One region of the Lujinxingia sediminis genome, then DNA from elsewhere that is predicted to be linked to it. Evidence: riboswitches for the same ligand, from Rfam matches in the RefSeq annotation. Region 1 holds a riboswitch; the other holds the start of a gene.
What was found. Region 1 has a riboswitch for thiamine pyrophosphate ahead of EA187_RS19025 (3-oxoacyl-ACP reductase). Riboswitches for the same ligand answer to the same signal wherever they lie in the genome.
Positions count from the first base shown of each region.

Region 2: it holds a riboswitch for thiamine pyrophosphate, as region 1 does, so the genes downstream of both, tenA (thiaminase II) here and EA187_RS19025 (3-oxoacyl-ACP reductase) in region 1, are expected to answer to the same signal.

Region 1 covers NZ_SADD01000018.1:83,680-92,139, forward strand. The annotation lists gene EA187_RS19015 (DNA cytosine methyltransferase) at 1-961, opposite strand, end outside; gene EA187_RS19020 (alpha/beta fold hydrolase) at 961-1,677, opposite strand; gene EA187_RS19025 (3-oxoacyl-ACP reductase) at 1,847-2,611, opposite strand; TPP riboswitch at 2,668-2,766, opposite strand; gene EA187_RS19030 (nuclear transport factor 2 family protein) at 3,044-3,427, shown strand; gene EA187_RS21095 (hypothetical protein) at 3,354-3,581, opposite strand; gene EA187_RS21015 (hypothetical protein) at 3,552-3,686, shown strand; gene EA187_RS19040 (hypothetical protein) at 3,989-5,320, opposite strand; gene EA187_RS19045 (hypothetical protein) at 5,925-7,052, shown strand; gene EA187_RS19050 (MOSC domain-containing protein) at 7,177-7,890, opposite strand; gene EA187_RS19055 (hypothetical protein) at 8,041-8,460, opposite strand, start outside.
Region 2 covers NZ_SADD01000009.1:187,150-195,609, reverse strand. The annotation lists gene EA187_RS15070 (PPC domain-containing protein) at 1-1,161, shown strand, start outside; gene EA187_RS15065 (putative signal transducing protein) at 1,321-1,686, opposite strand; gene EA187_RS15060 (hypothetical protein) at 1,852-3,339, opposite strand; gene tenA (thiaminase II) at 3,831-4,526, opposite strand; TPP riboswitch at 4,601-4,702, opposite strand; gene EA187_RS15050 (hypothetical protein) at 5,305-6,228, shown strand; gene EA187_RS15045 (cytochrome ubiquinol oxidase subunit I) at 6,685-8,049, shown strand; gene EA187_RS15040 (cytochrome d ubiquinol oxidase subunit II) at 8,059-8,460, shown strand, end outside.

The DNA of each region.
Region 1 (8,460 bases):
TCGCCCGATCACCGAGGTGAGAATCCGCATGAGCCAGGGTGGGAATCAGCGCGCTGAGCACCTCGCGCATCGCCCAGACCGAGAGGCTGTTGCCGATGAGTTTGTAGCGCTGGCGCAGGCTCACATGCTCTGGAAACCCGAACGTGGTGCCAAAGCCCATCAACCCCAGCATCTCACCCGGCGTAAAGCGGCGTACGCGCCCGTCGTCCATGCGCAGGTAGGCGCCGGCGGCCTGCCAGGTCTTGCCATAGGCCCCGGTGAAGGTGTTGGCGATGCGGGTGGGCTCCTCGCGCAGATCGAAGATGCGCATGCCCGGCCCGTGTTTTGCGATCACATCCACCGGCACCACCACATCGAGGAGCTCCCCGTCTGTCGGCGAGCCTAAAAAGTCGGCCAGTGGACGCATCACGGGCTTCGGCAGCTCGCGCCAGGGGAGCAGGCCGCGGCGGCTGGCCACCAGATAATAGCGCTCGCGCTGCGCCGGAATCCCGAGCTCGGAGGGACAGAGCAGACGCTCGGCCACCTCGTAGCCGGCATCTCTCAACGTCGTGAGCACGAGGTGATGCGCCTCACTCCCCTGAAACCCCGGCACATTCTCCATCGCCACGCAGCTCGGCCCCTGCCGCCCGATAAGCTCCATAAGACGCACCAGACTGCGCGCGCGATGGTCCTGAAGATCCCGCTGCTCCCCGCGAGTGGTATAAGGCTGGCAGGGAGGCGACATCCACCACAGGTCGGCCTTAAACCCGAGGAGTTCCGCCTCATCGAGGTGCTCCAGATGGGCCTGACGCGCGCCGTGATCGGGAAAGTTGTGGCGGTACACCTCGATGGCGTGGCCCGAAAGATCGAGCGCGCCCACCACGCTCGCATGCTCCTGCACGGCGGCGGCAAAGCCGCCGATGCCGCAGAAAAGCTCCAGGCAGCGCAGGGGCGCATATGAGATGGGCGCATCGCTGAGCATCAGCCGGCCACCTGCTCAAGCCCGGCTACCAGCTGACCGTCGGTCAACAGGCCCATAAGCCGGTGGCCGCCGGCGGAGACCGCGCGGAGCTCGGTGCCCGTCTGCTCGCTTAAGCGCTCGCTGTCGACCAGCGGCACGGTATCATCGGTGGGATCATGAAAGATCAACGTGCGCGACGCCCCATCAAACCCCTCCAGGCGCGCCACCGCATCGATTCCCATTCGCCGGTGCGCCGCATGAAAGGCCGGCGCCAGCAGCACCGCCGGCCCCGTCCAGTGGCCGCGCAGCATCAGCTCAAGCGTGATCGCCCCGCCCCAGCTCGACCCCAGCACCACGTCGGGCTTAAAGGTCTCCAGGGCGCGCCGCTGCACCTCGACACATTGCTCGTAGCTTGTGCACACCGCCTGACGCGTCAGCTCGTCACCGCGCGCAGTCCACCACGCGCCGACACCCACCCCGGCCAGCGCCACCGGCCACATCTTCTTGCGCATAAGCCCCGCCCCGACCATCGCCGCGGCCCCCGCCGCAGCCACCTGCACCTCCGGGGAACGCAAGATATTGCGCATCACCGAGTGATAGCGGTCCAGGCGTTTGAGCGACATCCGCATATCCGCCGCACTCACATCCACGCCCATCGCCCGCAACTGCTGAACCTTCTCGCCAGACGGGCCGCTCTCCAGCCCATGCACAAACATCACTCTGGGGTAACTCGCCACGCTTCAACTCCTCACGCCTTCGTTCGCCACCATCACTCGCCGCACCGACCCGCCACGCCGCGACCTTCGGTCTTCTGGTACGTCAGCCTCGCTGGCAAAACAAGCCCCCCGGCGAGCGCGCCCGGAAGCATCGTGGCTCCCCGGCGCGCAGCCCCCCCCGACGCCGCTCTCAGTCGCAGACCAGCCCTCCATCCACCACCAGGTTCTGGCCGGTGACCCCGCGGGCCCACGAGCTCGCAAAGAAGAGCGCCACATCGGCCAGCTCCTCCGGCGTCGTCACGCGACCCAGGGGGGTGTTGGCGGCAATCAACTCAAAGACCTCATCGGGGGTAGCCCGGCTGGCATCGGTAACCCGCAAAAGCCCCCCGGAGATCATATTGACCGTCACGCCCAGAGGGCCCAGCTCCCGCGACATCGTGCGCGTCAGGCCCAGCAGCGCCCCCTTCGCGGCGGTATAATCGTGATAGGGCACCACCGGGTTCTGGAACAGGTTGGTGCCAATGGTGATCACTCGCCCGAACCCGGCCTCCCGCATCGCTGGAAGACAGGCCTGAATCAAGTTCAACGCCCCGCCAACCGAGGTCTGAGTCTGTGTGGCGATGTGCTCCCAGGAGAGCGTCTCGGCCTTCTCACGGCCGTCTCCGTTGAAGCTGTAGTCAGCCAGCGCGTTATGAACGAGCGTCGTCGGCGCCCCGAGCGTTTCGGTGGCCTCGGCCACCATCCTGGCCACCGCTGCCGAATCGGTAACATCGGCCTGAATGGCCCGCGCGCGCGGCCCCAGCTCCTCGGCAAGCGCCACCGCCTCGGCCTCACTCTTGCGCCAGTTCACCACCACCGCCGCGCCCTCCCGCGCGAAGGCACGCGCAATCGCCGCGCCCAACCCTCGTCCGGCCCCCGAAACGATCACCACCTGTTCTGCGAATGTTTTGCTCATCGTGCCCTTCCTCATGATGTGGAAGGAACGCAGCAAGCCGCCCCACCTGAGCGGCGCCGGCGCTTGTTGCGACTCCCTCCGCCGGTATTAGCCGGGTCAGGTTCAAAGGGTGCTTCTCAGCCTGTGCCCCGGCACAAGCGCCCCTGTCGTGCAGTGACCCTAGGTCAGAATCAGGGCCCCGACAACCATGCCCGGCGAGCTCACTTCTTTGTCTTAAAAGTCCACTAAGCCCCTCGCTGCTCACCGCCCCCGCCGCACACACAACCGAACACGCAAAGCCGGGCACGCAAAACCGACCGAGAGACGAACATCCTCCAGCAATGACGCCATCTTCCGCCAATCGGTTGGTCTTCGACACCCCGCGCCGATCTTCGATCTACAGCGCCCTTTGAGCGCTGCGCGGATCGAAAAACGACCGCCCCGGAGCTCCCGATGGACCCTCAAACACTCGCCAGACGCTCGGCCCGAGAGGTGCTAGAAGACCACCTCGACCTGGCCAGACGCTGGGATTTTGAAACGGATCTTGAGCGCAACTTCGACCCCGACATCGTCCTGATGACCACCTACGGCATCTTCCGCGGCGTTGAGGGCCTGCGCCAGAAGGTGCGCCTTCTCCAGGAACAGCTCCCCGAAGGCGTGTGGACCTACCACTCCATCATGGTCGAGCGGCACCTGGGCTTCCTGGAGTGGAGCGGCGTCGGTGAAAACGGTGCCCGGGTCGAAGATGGTGCCGACTCCTACCTCATCGAGGAGGGAAAGATTCGCGCCATGACCATTCACTACACGGTGATCCCGGACCGGCCTCCCGAGTCGTAAGCCGAACTCGCCCCGGGCCAGGTCGTCTCAAAGGCCCGCCCCCCGGGCACGCCATCATCGCCCGGGCCACATCCTCATCAAAAGGCTCACCGACCCCGCTGGCCAGGTGGTACACGAGGTTTTTTTGAAGACGCTCAAGCTCCCCGCGCTCCACCTGACGGTCGGCCAGGGGCCCAAAGCCGGTGGTCAACCCGTAGCTCAGCGCCCCCTTCTCCCGCTCCCCAACACCGAGCGGGAGACAGACATCGGCCACTCATGATGCGGGAATCGGCGAGTGTTCGAGATGGTCAAATCAGTCAGATCATCGCGACGCTCCGGGCACACCGCGCATATCGCACGCTCGCGCGCGCCGCGAAACGCAGCCCACACAACGACTCACAGGGGCGCCCCAAAAACCGACCGAGAGACCGACGAAGTCCAGTCGCAATGCGGGTCTTCCCCCCCTCCCCCCTCATTCGACCCAAACACCGACATCAACCTCGGGTCCCCCTCATCATCCAACCATGACAAAACGTCCCCCCGTGATCGTGCTGACACCGAAACGCGCGACAAAGAGCTTTCCTACTCCCGGCACGTGCCCACGGGAACCTCGATGTGCACGATATAAAACTCCGCCGCACGTAGGGGGGCAAAACCGATCTGCACCCGCGCCACACCGCGCGCGATGTCCGCCACGCTTGTCGTCGTGGCGTCGACGCGCACAAAATACGACTGCGACGCTGTCACCCCCTGAAACGCTCCCGCTTGAAAGAGCTCGTCCATAAACCCCTCCACCCGCTGCGCAAGCGTGGTCCAAAGGGACTCTTCATACGTCTCCCAGGCCGCAAAATGGGTCCCGGAGCGCACGCTCGCCAGGATCAGACTCTTCAGCCGCCGCACCCCAACGTAGCGCCCTTCGTTCGAAGGGTTCTCGCGGGTTCGCGCGCCCCAGACCAGGGGCTCCTCATCCAAGACACGCAGGGCGTTGACCATGCCCTCGGCATACTCCGCCATCTCGCCATTGCTCAGGTTCTGATCGAGGCCCTCCACGCCGGCCAGCACAGCATCAAGGCCGGCGGGAGCGGCCCACTCCCCTCGGCTGCGATCGGTGCGCACGATGACGCCAGCGACGGCGCCAGCTGGCCCCACTTCAAACGCCGGCTCATCAACGGCAACCCGCAGCCAGGGATGGTAGAGCGCAACCCGATCCCCATAGAAATCAAGGGGAACCTCGGGCGTCGCGGCCCCAATCTCAGCCACACTCCAGGAGCGCGGGAGCTCCCCGATGAAGAAGACGTGCTCATGCTCCTCCCGCTCCAGAAATTCTTCGAGACGGGTGTACGCGGCGGCCCGATCGCGCTCATTTTCAAGGCGCGCCAGCCCTGGCACGACCAGCAACCCTGCCGGAAGCACCCAGCGCGCAAGCTCCTCCCTCGAAGGCACCTCCCCGCCTGTGGGATACACCTTCGCAAGCTCCCCACCGTTCTCAAAAAAGAGCCAGATCGCCCACCCCAATGGATCATCCCCCTCGGGAGCGGCGGCCTCGTCGAGCCCGATATGCTGCGCGTACGCTTCATACGAGTCGACGATAAACGCCTCCGAAGGCTCGTCAGAACCACCACCGCTTCGCCCGATAAAGAGCCCGGTCGAGATATCTGCAGCGAGGATCTCCCCCTCCAGCACCGGCGTCGCGCAGGGGTCGAGGGCCTCTGCGTCCTCGCCGACCTCGGCATCGGAGCGCGTGTCTGCATCCGGCGCGTCCGCAGCATCTTCGGCAGCCTCCGCGTCGACATCCGCCCCACCGTCCCGCACCTCGCCAACATCAAGAGGAGGGACATCCGCCCCGACGTCTTCGCCCACATCCTCTGGGACATCCTTCGAGCAGGCGGTGAAACTCACGACGAGAATCGCCATCAACGCGAGACCACCTCTCCGGGTACTACAGCACGCAGTCACCTTCATGTTTTGCTCTCCTTAAGCAAGAAACGCCCCTGACGACCACCACCTTTCCCCCCTCATTGCAAAGCATTGAAGCGAGGCTAGCCCACCGCCTGAGCCATCATGCGCCGCTGCACCGCACACGCCTTCTCGCAACGCCGTGAGACCATGGTAACGCCTTTAAATCCGAGGTTAAGTGTGACCTGAGCAAAGCGCAAACCACAGGCGATGCTTTCGCACTATCGAGGATTTGCAACGCAGCTCAGGGCGCGCTCAATGCAGCAGACACGGCGTCAACATCTGCTCACGGCGTAGCCCCGGGTCAGGTTCTGAGGGTACATCTCAGCCTGTGAAGACTCACACGCGCGCCGGTCGTGTGTGCAAGCTCAGGCGGCACACAGACGCCTGGCAACCCGCCAGCTCCCCTGATGACTCGCCTTGACACCGATTTCTGCCCGGCAGCATATTCATGCGCATATCCCGTCGTTTTCGTCGTATCAAAACGACACTTCGCATGAGCTCCGCAGGGGGGGCACGTATGTTTTCGGTCCCCTCCTTCGGCCTTTCAATGGAGGTGTACATGGTTACGTACGAGAAATTGCTGCGTGTGCTTGTTCTTCTGGTCCTGGCTGCATCCGGCCCCCTGGGCTGCGGCCTCGAACATGACCCCGAAGACCCCACCATGGTCGGCGAGGACGACCTCGACAATGTCGTCCTGGAAGAGGGGGATATATCCCTCATCAGCGCCCGGTTCGGAATTGGCGACAACAACGAGTTTTATACCAACCTCGCCCACCTCCACGGGCGGACGCTGGCCGATCAGCGCTTCGACTTTGCCTCCGGCATCGTCTTGAAGAACAACAGCTCCTCGGCACGGACCGCAACGGTAAACCTCGTGCTACAGGGGTATTCGCAAATCGCCACCCAGCTTGTGCAGGTCCCTGCCAACGGCACCGCAGAAGTTCCGCCGATGAACCCGACGCTCGACTTCGATAAACTTTACTCCGTGACCACCCCGGTCGCATCCAACATCCAACTGGAAGTCCGCGAAGGCGACGCGCTCGTCGATCTTCGCGTGGAAACCGCGCAGATCCAGCCCATCAACCGCTTCCGCTGGTTCTGGGAGAACGGTCAGGGCGGCTACCAGGATATGCGCTTCCTCATCGGCGTGCTCGCCACACCGGAAGACCGGGGTAACGCGATCCAATCCCTGCTCACCGAGGCGGCACAGTACACACCAACCGGCTCCATCCACGGCTACCAGGGCGGCAATCCCGACGACGCCTACGCTCAAGCCGCCGCTATTTACTACGCCCTCCAGGAGCGCGGCATCGTCTACACAGATGTCAGCGGAAGCTTCTTCGACGGGGCGCAGAACGTAAAAACCCCCGCCCAATCCCTGAGCACCGGAAGTACAAATTGCGTGGACGGCATGCTCGTCTTCGCCAGCGCCTTTGAGGCGATGGGCATGGACCCGATCTTCATCTTCGTCTCCGGCCATGCCTTTGTGGGGGTCTGGCTGGGCACAGGCCCAGACGCCCAGTGGGTGCCCATCGAGACCACGATGGTCAGCAGCGCCACCTTTGATGACGCTGTGAATCAGGGCATCGCGAACCTTGAGCGCGCCAACGCGACGCAAGATCCTTACGCGAAAGTACTCAACCTCAAAGACTTGCGCTCGGTTGGCATCACGCCGGCGAACCTCTAAATGAGTCCACCCTGCCGGGCCGACGGCGCAGACGCGTCTTCGGCCCGGTCGGGTAGGGGTTTTGCGTGAACGCCGTTATTCCATGCGCCTTCTCGCCACTTCCCCCCCTCATTCCCTTTTCGATCTACCCCTGATTCGGACCGATCAAACGCCGCGCCTCATCGCCCTCCTCGCCACGCGCCGCGCGCTTCTCCAGCGCCTCACGCCAGGTTCGACTCAGGGCCGAACACCCCGCGAGCAACGAGGCCGCCTCCCGATCCTCTCGGCGCAGGTAGCGCACCGCATGCACCTCGGCGATGCTCCACTGCGGGAAGGGACGCTCCACCAGCGTGAGCGCCTGCCCCGCCTCCACCAGCCCCCGCTCCACCACCCCGAAGTACCAGCCGCAAAAGCCGGTCTGCTGCACCCAGAGCGCAAGCTTCTTCTCGCCATGCATCCGCGCGAGTTTCCAGCATGGCGAGCGCGGCTGAGTGACGCGCACAAGCGCGCTGCCCACTCTGTAGACATCCCCCACGCACACATCCTCCTCGACCAGCCCCTCCACACTCAAATTCTCCCCAAACGCCCCCGGCCCCATCGCTCGCCACAGCCTCTTTGACCAGTACGCCAGATGAGCGGTCGAATACACACACACCGCCTTCTCCACCCCGCCGTGATGCTTGCGATCGGCCTGACCATCCCCCTCAAAATTCTCCCAGTCCAGCCACAGCGCCCCGCGCACCTCCTCCTTCACAAACCCCGTGCGCCAGGGACGCTCCAGCGGGTCCCGGGCCCCGGCTCGCCCCAACTCCCGGGGCATCCCCACCCGCAATGAAACGATGCGCGCCTCGTTGACCATCACACCTCCAGAGCTGCCATGGCTTCCGCCACCTTCTTTCAGGACCTCTGCGCCAACCGCTCAGGCGCAGCCCCCCCCTACCACGCAGACGCCCCCCCGCGCGATCCAGGCGCGTTCACCTCGCCACCTTATGACCGGGCGCTCCCACGCTCACGTGGCCATCGAAGGCAGCGCCGAGACTTCGCCGCGCACCACGACCTCGCCGCGGCGATTCTCCGCCGTGAAGGTGATCTCGATGATGCCCCCGTGATTCGCGTGGCGACCGCTATCCTCGCCATCGGTCGCCAGAAGCTCCCAGGGCGATTGCGGCCCCTGGAAGTCCACGCGCAGCGCGCGCTCGGCACCCACCGGAATCACCCCCTCGAAGTCCACCGTGGCGCCCGGGGTCGTCACATCGCTGACCCCCATCAAGGGCAGCACCGCCTTCGAGACGCCGTTGGTATCAAAGAGCTCAATGCGCGTGACCTGCACGCCGACCGCTGGCTCATCGCCCGTGTTGATCAGGCGCAACGTCACCTGGGCGTCCTCGCAATTCAAGAAGACGCCGCCACAATCCTCGGAGTCCTCCGC
Region 2 (8,460 bases), on a different contig from region 1:
CCTCTCTGCGCCGACGTCGACAACGGCGAGCCCAACGATACCCTCGCTCAGGCAACCCTACTGGCCTCCGGCGTGAGCTACGACGCGGCCATCTGCTCGGGCGACATCGACACCTTCATCATCGATGCGGCCGTGGGTTGCTCGATCAGCGCCGACCTCATCATCACCGGTGAGAGCTTCTCTTCGCTCCAGGACATCGACCTGGAACTGAGTACCCGGAACAGGCGCCTGGACAAGAGCGCCTCCGGCAGCAACGTCGCCGAAAACGTCGAGGGCTCGGCCACCACCAGCCGCTACTACCTCAGCATTGAGCCTTACAGCGGCTCCAGCACCGCCTACACCCTCACGGCCAACGCCGTCAGCTGCCCGGCCGCCCCGAGCTGCCCCGATGACGACATCTTCCAGCCCAATGACGACTACCTCGCAAGCTACGCGCTCGAAGGCCCCCTGGCGTATCTCGACGCTGCGCTCTGCGAAGCCGAATCCGAAGACTGGTACGAGCTCTACGTGCAGGAAGGATGCACCCTCAACGTCGACCTCACCTACGCGGTCGCCGATGGCGATCTCGACATCTTCCTCTACGCACCTGACACCCTGCCCCAGAGGTTGGTGACTGACGTAGCACGAGGTTACACCTCGGACGACAACGAGACGCTCACCTACACCGCACTCCAATCCGGCGCTTACCTCATTCAGGTCGATGGTTTCTATGCGGCAACCAACACCTACGGCTTACGCACCGAGGTGATCTGCCCGGCCAACCTGGAGCTGAGCTGCCCGGCCGACGACATCTTCGCGCCCAACCACAGCGCCGAGACCGCCGTCTCCATTACCGCCAATGACGCCGTCAACGCCATCCTCTGCGGAGAGCGCGCTGTGTTCGTCGTGGACGAACACTCCGATTTTTACGACGTCGTCGTCCCCGAAACCGGTGACCTCACCGTCACGCTTGTCTCGCACTACCCCCTGGGCGATCTCAACGTCGCGCTTCTTGACGCCGCGGGTACCCGCTTGCGCACGACGTCAACGCAACAAGCTGACCGTGAGAGCTTCACCGAAGTTACCATCGCCCCGGGCACCTACACCCTGGAGGTCTACGGCAACTCCCCCGACGATTTTGGCGCATACAACCTGAGCACCAGCTTCACCGCAACGCCCTGACGTACGGCCAAACCCGCAACGTCTGAGCCTGCAGATGTAAAAAAAGGCCGCGCACCCGCGCGGCCTTTTTTCGTTTCTTGAGGCCATCCCCCACCATCCTCGCCAAACAACCCGACCCAAAAAAACGATACATCACAGACACTTAGAAACAAAAAACCATCAACCTCCCCGCAGCAGCCGGGCGATCTTAGCGATGACCCCGCCCCTGGCCCCCCCTTCAATCTCCTCCTCACTCGCCGCATCGCACTCGCCATCGAAGAGCGCGGCCTCGTCTTCGTCCACAAACATGGAGTCCTCCAGAAACCCGTCGGAGGTATCACTCAAAAGCGCGTAGGCCCGCTGCGCGTCTTCGCGACGCACACGCACCTTGACGCCCCCCACCGCGCTGCTGATACCGCCGTAGGCCGCCACAATCCCCTCATCCTCCAGCGCGCAGGGGATCTGGGCGTCGGCCAGGCGCGTGCGAGCGATATGGGCATCGACCTGGGAGGCATAGGAAATGATGACGATCGTATCATCGCGCATGATGTCGTGTCCTTGTCTGGCATAGACGAGCGGTACCGGTCTGGCGGGTGCATGCCACCGGGAGGGCAAAGCCCCCGGAGGGAGCCGCGCATTCCCGGGGCTCACCCGCACGCCCCCCCGACTCGCCGGCTCCCCCCCTTGCCCCCGCTGCGCTCCATGGCACGTCTAGAAACGTTCGATGCCGACGACATCGCGCGCGCCGGGGTGTTCGGCGGTGGTCCAGATACGGTCGTGAGCGCGCTCGTAATAAAGATCTTCAGCCCCGTAGACCCAGTTCACCGAGGTGTTCCGGCCGCCGGGCCGCCCCTTGTAGAGCCTGCCGTTGCTGCCGTCCTGACTCGATGAGGATACATAGAAATCGCCCCCGACCCGCGTCCCTCCCTGGGCCCGGGTCTGGCCGATCACAAGTCCCCGAGACGCAACCGTGCTTCCCTGGCGGGTCTCCAGCAGACCGGTGGCCGCATCAAGCGGCCAGACCACCATTTTGGCCTGCGCATGATCCGAAAAGTACTCGCCAGTGACGAGCGCCGGCGGCTCGCTCTGACGATCGAGGCCTACGAAGGAAAAGCGCACCGGACACGACTCGGAGGTCAGCCGGTAGCGCGCGATGCGCGGCACAGCGAAGAGGTAGCCGTGAGCATCACTGCGACCGCCGCGGATGCCGATCGCCGACGTATCGTCGGTGTGGCTGGGCCGAAACATCCGCCCCAGATCGTAGACGCGGATCCCCTTCATCGTATCAACCACATACAGGTAGCTCCCCCACCACACGATGCCGCCGGCGTGCAGGGCGTTGCCGCTATCGTACGACGCGCTTGTATAATTGACCTCTCCTCCTGCCTCCACCGGATCGACGAGCAAGAGATGGCGGTAGCGCACATCGCTCAAGTCGCTGATATCGGCCACGCTGAGGCGCGCGCCCTTGGTCGGCCGCGCCTCGGTCTTGTGGTACCAGCTCGTCATGATCACGCGCCGCCCCTCCACAAGCCCCGAAGCCTCGGCGTCGCTCGATCCGCTGATCCCCTGTGGATACCAGTAGCTCACATCATCATCGCCGGCATTCCAGCGAAATCCCACCGCGCCAAGTCCACTCAAGCGCGTCGCAAAAGAGCTGCGCAAACCGGCGCGTCCCTGACGATTGAGCGCCCCGAGCACATCGACCATGGTCCGCGTCTGCCCCCCGGCCTCACCGGTCACCCGGGCCAGAAGGCGGTCGGCGAGTGCCTCGCCATCTTCCATGGGCTCCTCCAACGCGAGCTCAAACGCGCATCCATCAAGCCCTCGCATCTGCCCGAGCGTGGTGCTCACATCCACCGCCTCGCAATTCGGCTCGCCCTCACAGGCCCAGACCGGCTCCTCACTCACGTCAGGCGCATCAGCAGCATCGGGCCCATCGGCCGTGTCAGGCATCTCCCCGCCATCAGCATCAGCCTCATCGCCATCAAAGCCCCCGTCAGAATCCCCTGCGTCTTCAACACCTCGCGCATCACCACCATCCCCCGCATCAAGCGCCGAGCTATCTTCGAGTCCCCCGACATCGCGCACATCCACACCATGTCCCGAGAGGTTGCCGGAGTTGCATCCCACCACCCCCGCAAACGCGCAGAGCACCAGCGCCGCATAGAACGTTCGACCGTCTCGACACATAGCCATCCCCTTTTTCAATATGCGTAATCGCCACCAAAACGACTCAACCTCTCTGACGCTACGTCAGCCTCCCCTGACGAGCAATCCCCCCGGGATCATCGCGCTCACGCCCATCTCTCGGTCAGACATTTTCGGCGTATTTCCGCGACCTTGTCCTTCTCTCGGTCGGTCAATATCGGCGTATGCTCACGTCCTCGTCCATCTCTCGGTCGGACAATCTCGGGCGTATGCTCACGTCCTTGCCCTTCTCTCGGTCGGGCAATCTCGTGCCCTTCTCTCGGTCGGATAATCTCGGCGTATGCTCACGTCCTTGCCCTTCTCTCGGTCGGATAATCTCGGCGTATGCTCACGTCCTTGCCCTTCTCTCGGTCCGTCAAAACTCCCGGGATTCCCGCCGAATCCCCCTCCCTCAAACAAAAAACTCCCCGAAGGGAGCTTTCTCAGCCGAGTCATACGCGTCCCCCCGAACGCGCGTCGATCGTCCATCACCGATACGCTCAGACCGGCCACTCCTGATGCTCCCAGGCCTGCTGCCAGAACATCCACTCGTAGCGCACGCTGGTCACAAAGGCCTGGACCGCCCGCTCCCGCGCCGGCTCATCGGCGGCATCGGCAAAGCGCTGCAAACGCCCCAGAATCTCATTCATGTACTCATTAAAGCCGGGATCCGAGTACATCCGCAGCCAGCTGGCGTAGGGATGATCGTCCTCAATGGTCCCCAGACGTTCCAGAAGATGCTGTCCCAGCGCGATGTAGAGCCAGGGGCAGGGCGTCAGCGCCCCAACCGCCTCCACCAACGTGCCCCGGGTCGCCATCGAGATCATATGGTCCTGGTAGGCGCGGTTATTGGGCGTAAGCTCAATCGCCGCAATGTCATCGGGACCATACCCCAGCTTCTCCCCGTAGCCCGCGTGCAGCTCCCCCTCGACGACAAGCGCCATACGCGCGGCATCCACAAACCACAACTTATCCACAGGTGCCACACAACGCGTTGAGATCAGGCTCGCGGCATCGGCAAAGGCCTCCAGATAACGGGCATCCTGCATCTGATAAAACTTGAACTTTTCAGCGTCCAGCGTCCCTTCGGCCAACGCCAACACAAAGGGATGCTCAAACGACGCTCCCCACTGGCCGCGCGCGGCCTCCAGGCAACGCTTCGCAAAGGGCGGGACATCAAAGGCGGGTGTGCTCATCGCAGCTCCTCCAACAAAAAGGTGAGTGAAGAGCCAGGCACGCGGCGCCCCGCCATCGTGTCGATGGACAGCATTGTTTTCATGTACAGCCTCCCTACGCCGGTACGAACCGGATCAGGTCATGAGGGTATGTCTCAGCCTCCTCCACAACGGAAAAGGCACCCCTGGCTCACTAATGCGCACACCATAATGCCTTGCACGACAAACGCAAGCTCCCCCCGACCGAGAGACCGACCACCATCAGAACCTGTGCGCCTGACGGCCTGCGTTCACCGTTCTGCCCCCCTGCCTCACTACGAGGTTTCTCCCGGCTGCCATACCTCCCCGACCAATTCTGCCCCGACCGAGAGATCGACCAACTCACGCATTCAGGCGCCGATCTTCCGATTCTCGCACATCCAAACGCCCCTCTTGAACACACCTTTGCACCCAACGTGCTCGACCGATTCTGTCCCGACCGAGAGACCGACCAACCCACTTTAGCCCGCGTCACCTAACCGGGTCGTCATCCTGCAAACGCACGTTCCCCCCTCAACTCACCATGGCATTGCCAGATAGCCCCGCATCACAGCATCACCACGCCCCATCCTTACTGACACTTTTTTGATCCCGACCGAGAGACCGACCAACTCCAGATTCTATGCGCCTGATCGCAACATCATCGCGTCGCCTGGCTCCCGTACCACATCCCCGTTCTCCTCCTCCCACGCAAAGTCTCTCCACAGCGCTCGATAACATCTTCAGGCAGCTCACATCACTCTCTCCTGGAGACTCCAAAATGACACGCCCACGACGTCAAGTTGAAGGTCAGGTCGTTGCGATCACTCGCCGCTGTTTCGATCGAAACTACTTCATGCGCCCCGGCGGCACGATGAACGCCATCGCGGAGTACGTCTTCGGCCGCTCCACGCAGAAGAACAACGTGGAAATTCACGCGGCGATGGTCATGTCCAACCACGTTCACATCATCCTGACCGACCTCAAAGGTCGCCGCAGCCACTTCATGCGCGATGCGATGAGCGGCATTGCCCGGGCACGAAACAAAGATCTGGAGCGCAGCGACCACTTCTGGGACGGGCGCCAGTACTGCGACACCATCCTCCTTGATCGCGATGCCGAGGAGCGCAAACTTCTCTACACCTGGCTCAACCCGGTGGTCGCCGATCTGGTGGAACGCGCCGACCAATGGCCCGGCTTCAAGATCATGCCCCGGGACTGGGGCACACCGATACGAGTCCCCAAACCCGGCGTCTTCTTCGGCCGCCGCTCACCCGAATACGTCGAGTTCACACCTCAGCCCCCGCCCGGCTACGGCCACATGAGCCTGGAGGAGGTCAAAGCGCACTTTGAAGGCCTTCTTAAACAAGCCGAAGACGCACTCATCGCCGCCCGAGAGAACGAAAAGCGACGCGTAAAATGCCTTAATGACCTTCTCGAAATCGACCCTTTTAGCCGCCCGTCCACACCTTCACCGACCGGAAAACTCAGCCCCCGCTTCGCCTCCAAAAACCTCAACACGCTCGTCGCTGCAATCGCCCGAGAGCGCGCCTTCCGCAGCGAGTACGCCCGCCAGCGAGAACGCTGGCTCAAAGGCCAGAAACGCGTCGTGTTCCCCTGTGGCACCGTCTGGTTGCGGCACAACGCCCCCATCACCTGCCAGGACCACGACCCGACCGAGAACGGCCTGGCCTGCACAATGTAACCAGGCTGCTCCCACAACTTAAGGGGATGACGCCCGCGGGAAAAACCGCTCAATTCTCAACAAAGACGCGGCGATGCCAACCTCTGTCCGCCCCACCGCTCCGCGAGGACAGCGAACCGACACCATCGCGCGGTTTGAGCTCGATCGGCCCCTGAAAAAGACCTTGTGTCGCTCCCGCCCCTCACCCGTCGGCCGATCCTCGCCCCTCATGCCGCGCATTTAACGCAATCCGGCGGTCAACGCTCCTACTCCAGTCAAACGAGCCCCACTCGCATGCTCCCTCACGCCCAGAATTTCGGCCCCACGCCCTTCTCTCGGTCGGTCTAATGTCGGTCCCTCGGTCGGCTGAAAAGCGCCGAAAACAGGGGCGATGCGCCCCTTCTCCACTACTCCTCACCACCAACGTGTCTATCCTCCCCCCCACAACCGCTGATTCCTCCACGGGGGCCCGTACGTATGGAAGATCTCCTCGCTGCACGCAGCCAGATGGCGATGTCGCTGGCCTTTCATATCATCTTCGCCGTAGTCGGCATGGCCATGCCTCTGCTCATGATCATCGCCGAGGGGCGCTGGCTGCGCACCGGCGACCCTGTCTTCCGCGAGCTCGCCCGGCGATGGGCCCGCGGCACCGCCATCATCTTCGCCGTAGGCGCCGTAAGCGGTACCGTCCTCTCCTTTGAACTCGGCCTGCTCTGGCCCACGTTTATGGAACACGCCGGCCCGCTCGTCGGCATGCCCTTCTCGCTGGAGGGCTTTGCCTTCTTTCTGGAGGCCATCTTCCTGGGCATCTACCTCTACGGCTGGGAGCGCATCAGCCCCCGCGCTCACTGGCTCGCCGGCCTCATGGTACTCCTATGCGGCACCGCCTCCGGCATCTTCGTGGTCACGGCCAACGCCTGGATGAACGCTCCCACCGGCTTCGACTATATCAACGGCCAGTTTGTGAACATTCGCCCCTGGGAGGCGATGTTCAACCCGATGTGGTTCACCCAGTGCGCCCACATGGTCATTGCCGCATTTCAGTCCGTTGCCTTTGCCGTCGCGGGCATTCACGCCGCGATGTTGCTGCGCGAGCACCGAAACTCATTCCACCGCCACGCCATCGCCATCGCGCTCCCCATCGCCGCCATCACCGCCCTGGTCCAACCCCTGATGGGCGACCTCCTCGCCAAAGCCACCGCCGAGAACCAACCTGTCAAACTCGCCGCGATGGAGGGCCAATTTGAAACGGAGACCCGCGCCCCCCTGCGCATCTTCGGACTCCCCGATGAAGATACCGGCCAGACCCCCTGGGCCATTGAGATCCCCGGTGCGCTGAGCTTTCTGGCCTACGGAGACTTCGACGCCGAGGTCCGCGGCCTCAACGACTTCCCCCGCGACGAATGGCCACCTGTGGCCATCGTGCACATCGCCTTCCAGATCATGGTCGCGCTCGGCATGTGGATGCTCGCCATCAGCCTGCTCGGCGTCGTCCTGAGCTGGCGAAAACGCCGCCTCTTCACCGCCCGCTGGTACCTCTGGCTCCTCGTTCTCACCGCCCCCATGGGCATCATCGCCATTGAGGCCGGCTGGGTCGTCACCGAGGTCGGTCGCCAACCCTGGGTCATCCAGGGCTACTTGCGCACCGCCGACGCCATCACCCCCATGACCAACCTCGTCGTCCCCTTCACCGTCTTCTCCATCCTCTACATCATCCTCTCCATCATCGTCGTCTACCTGCTCTGGCGCCACGTCTTCCAGAGCCCCGACCTCAACACCCTCCAGGCCCTCAGAGACGCTGCGCCACCTGCCGCCGACACGCCCCTCCCCGACTCCGACTAAGGTGCCACCATGCTTGAACTCCCCATGATCGTGGCTGCCATCATCGTGCTCGCGCTCATCGTCTACCTCCTCACCGGCGGGGCCGACTTCGGCGGCGGCATCTGGTACCTCTTCGCCACCGGCGAACGTAAAGACGACCAGCGCAGCGCACTCACCGACGCCATCGCCCCCATCTGGGAGGCCAACCACGTCTGGCTCATCCTCGTCGTGGTGCTTCTTTTCGTCTGCTTTCCTCCGGCCTTCTCCGCCATCATGACCGCCCTGCACATCCCCCTGACCTTGATGCTCCTGGGCATCGTCCTGCGCGGCTCCGCCTTCGCCTTTCAATCCTACTCGGCCGGTGCCGACCGCCTGGAGCGACGCTCCGCCCGCGTCTTCGCCATCGCCAGCATCATCACCCCCTTTCTCCTG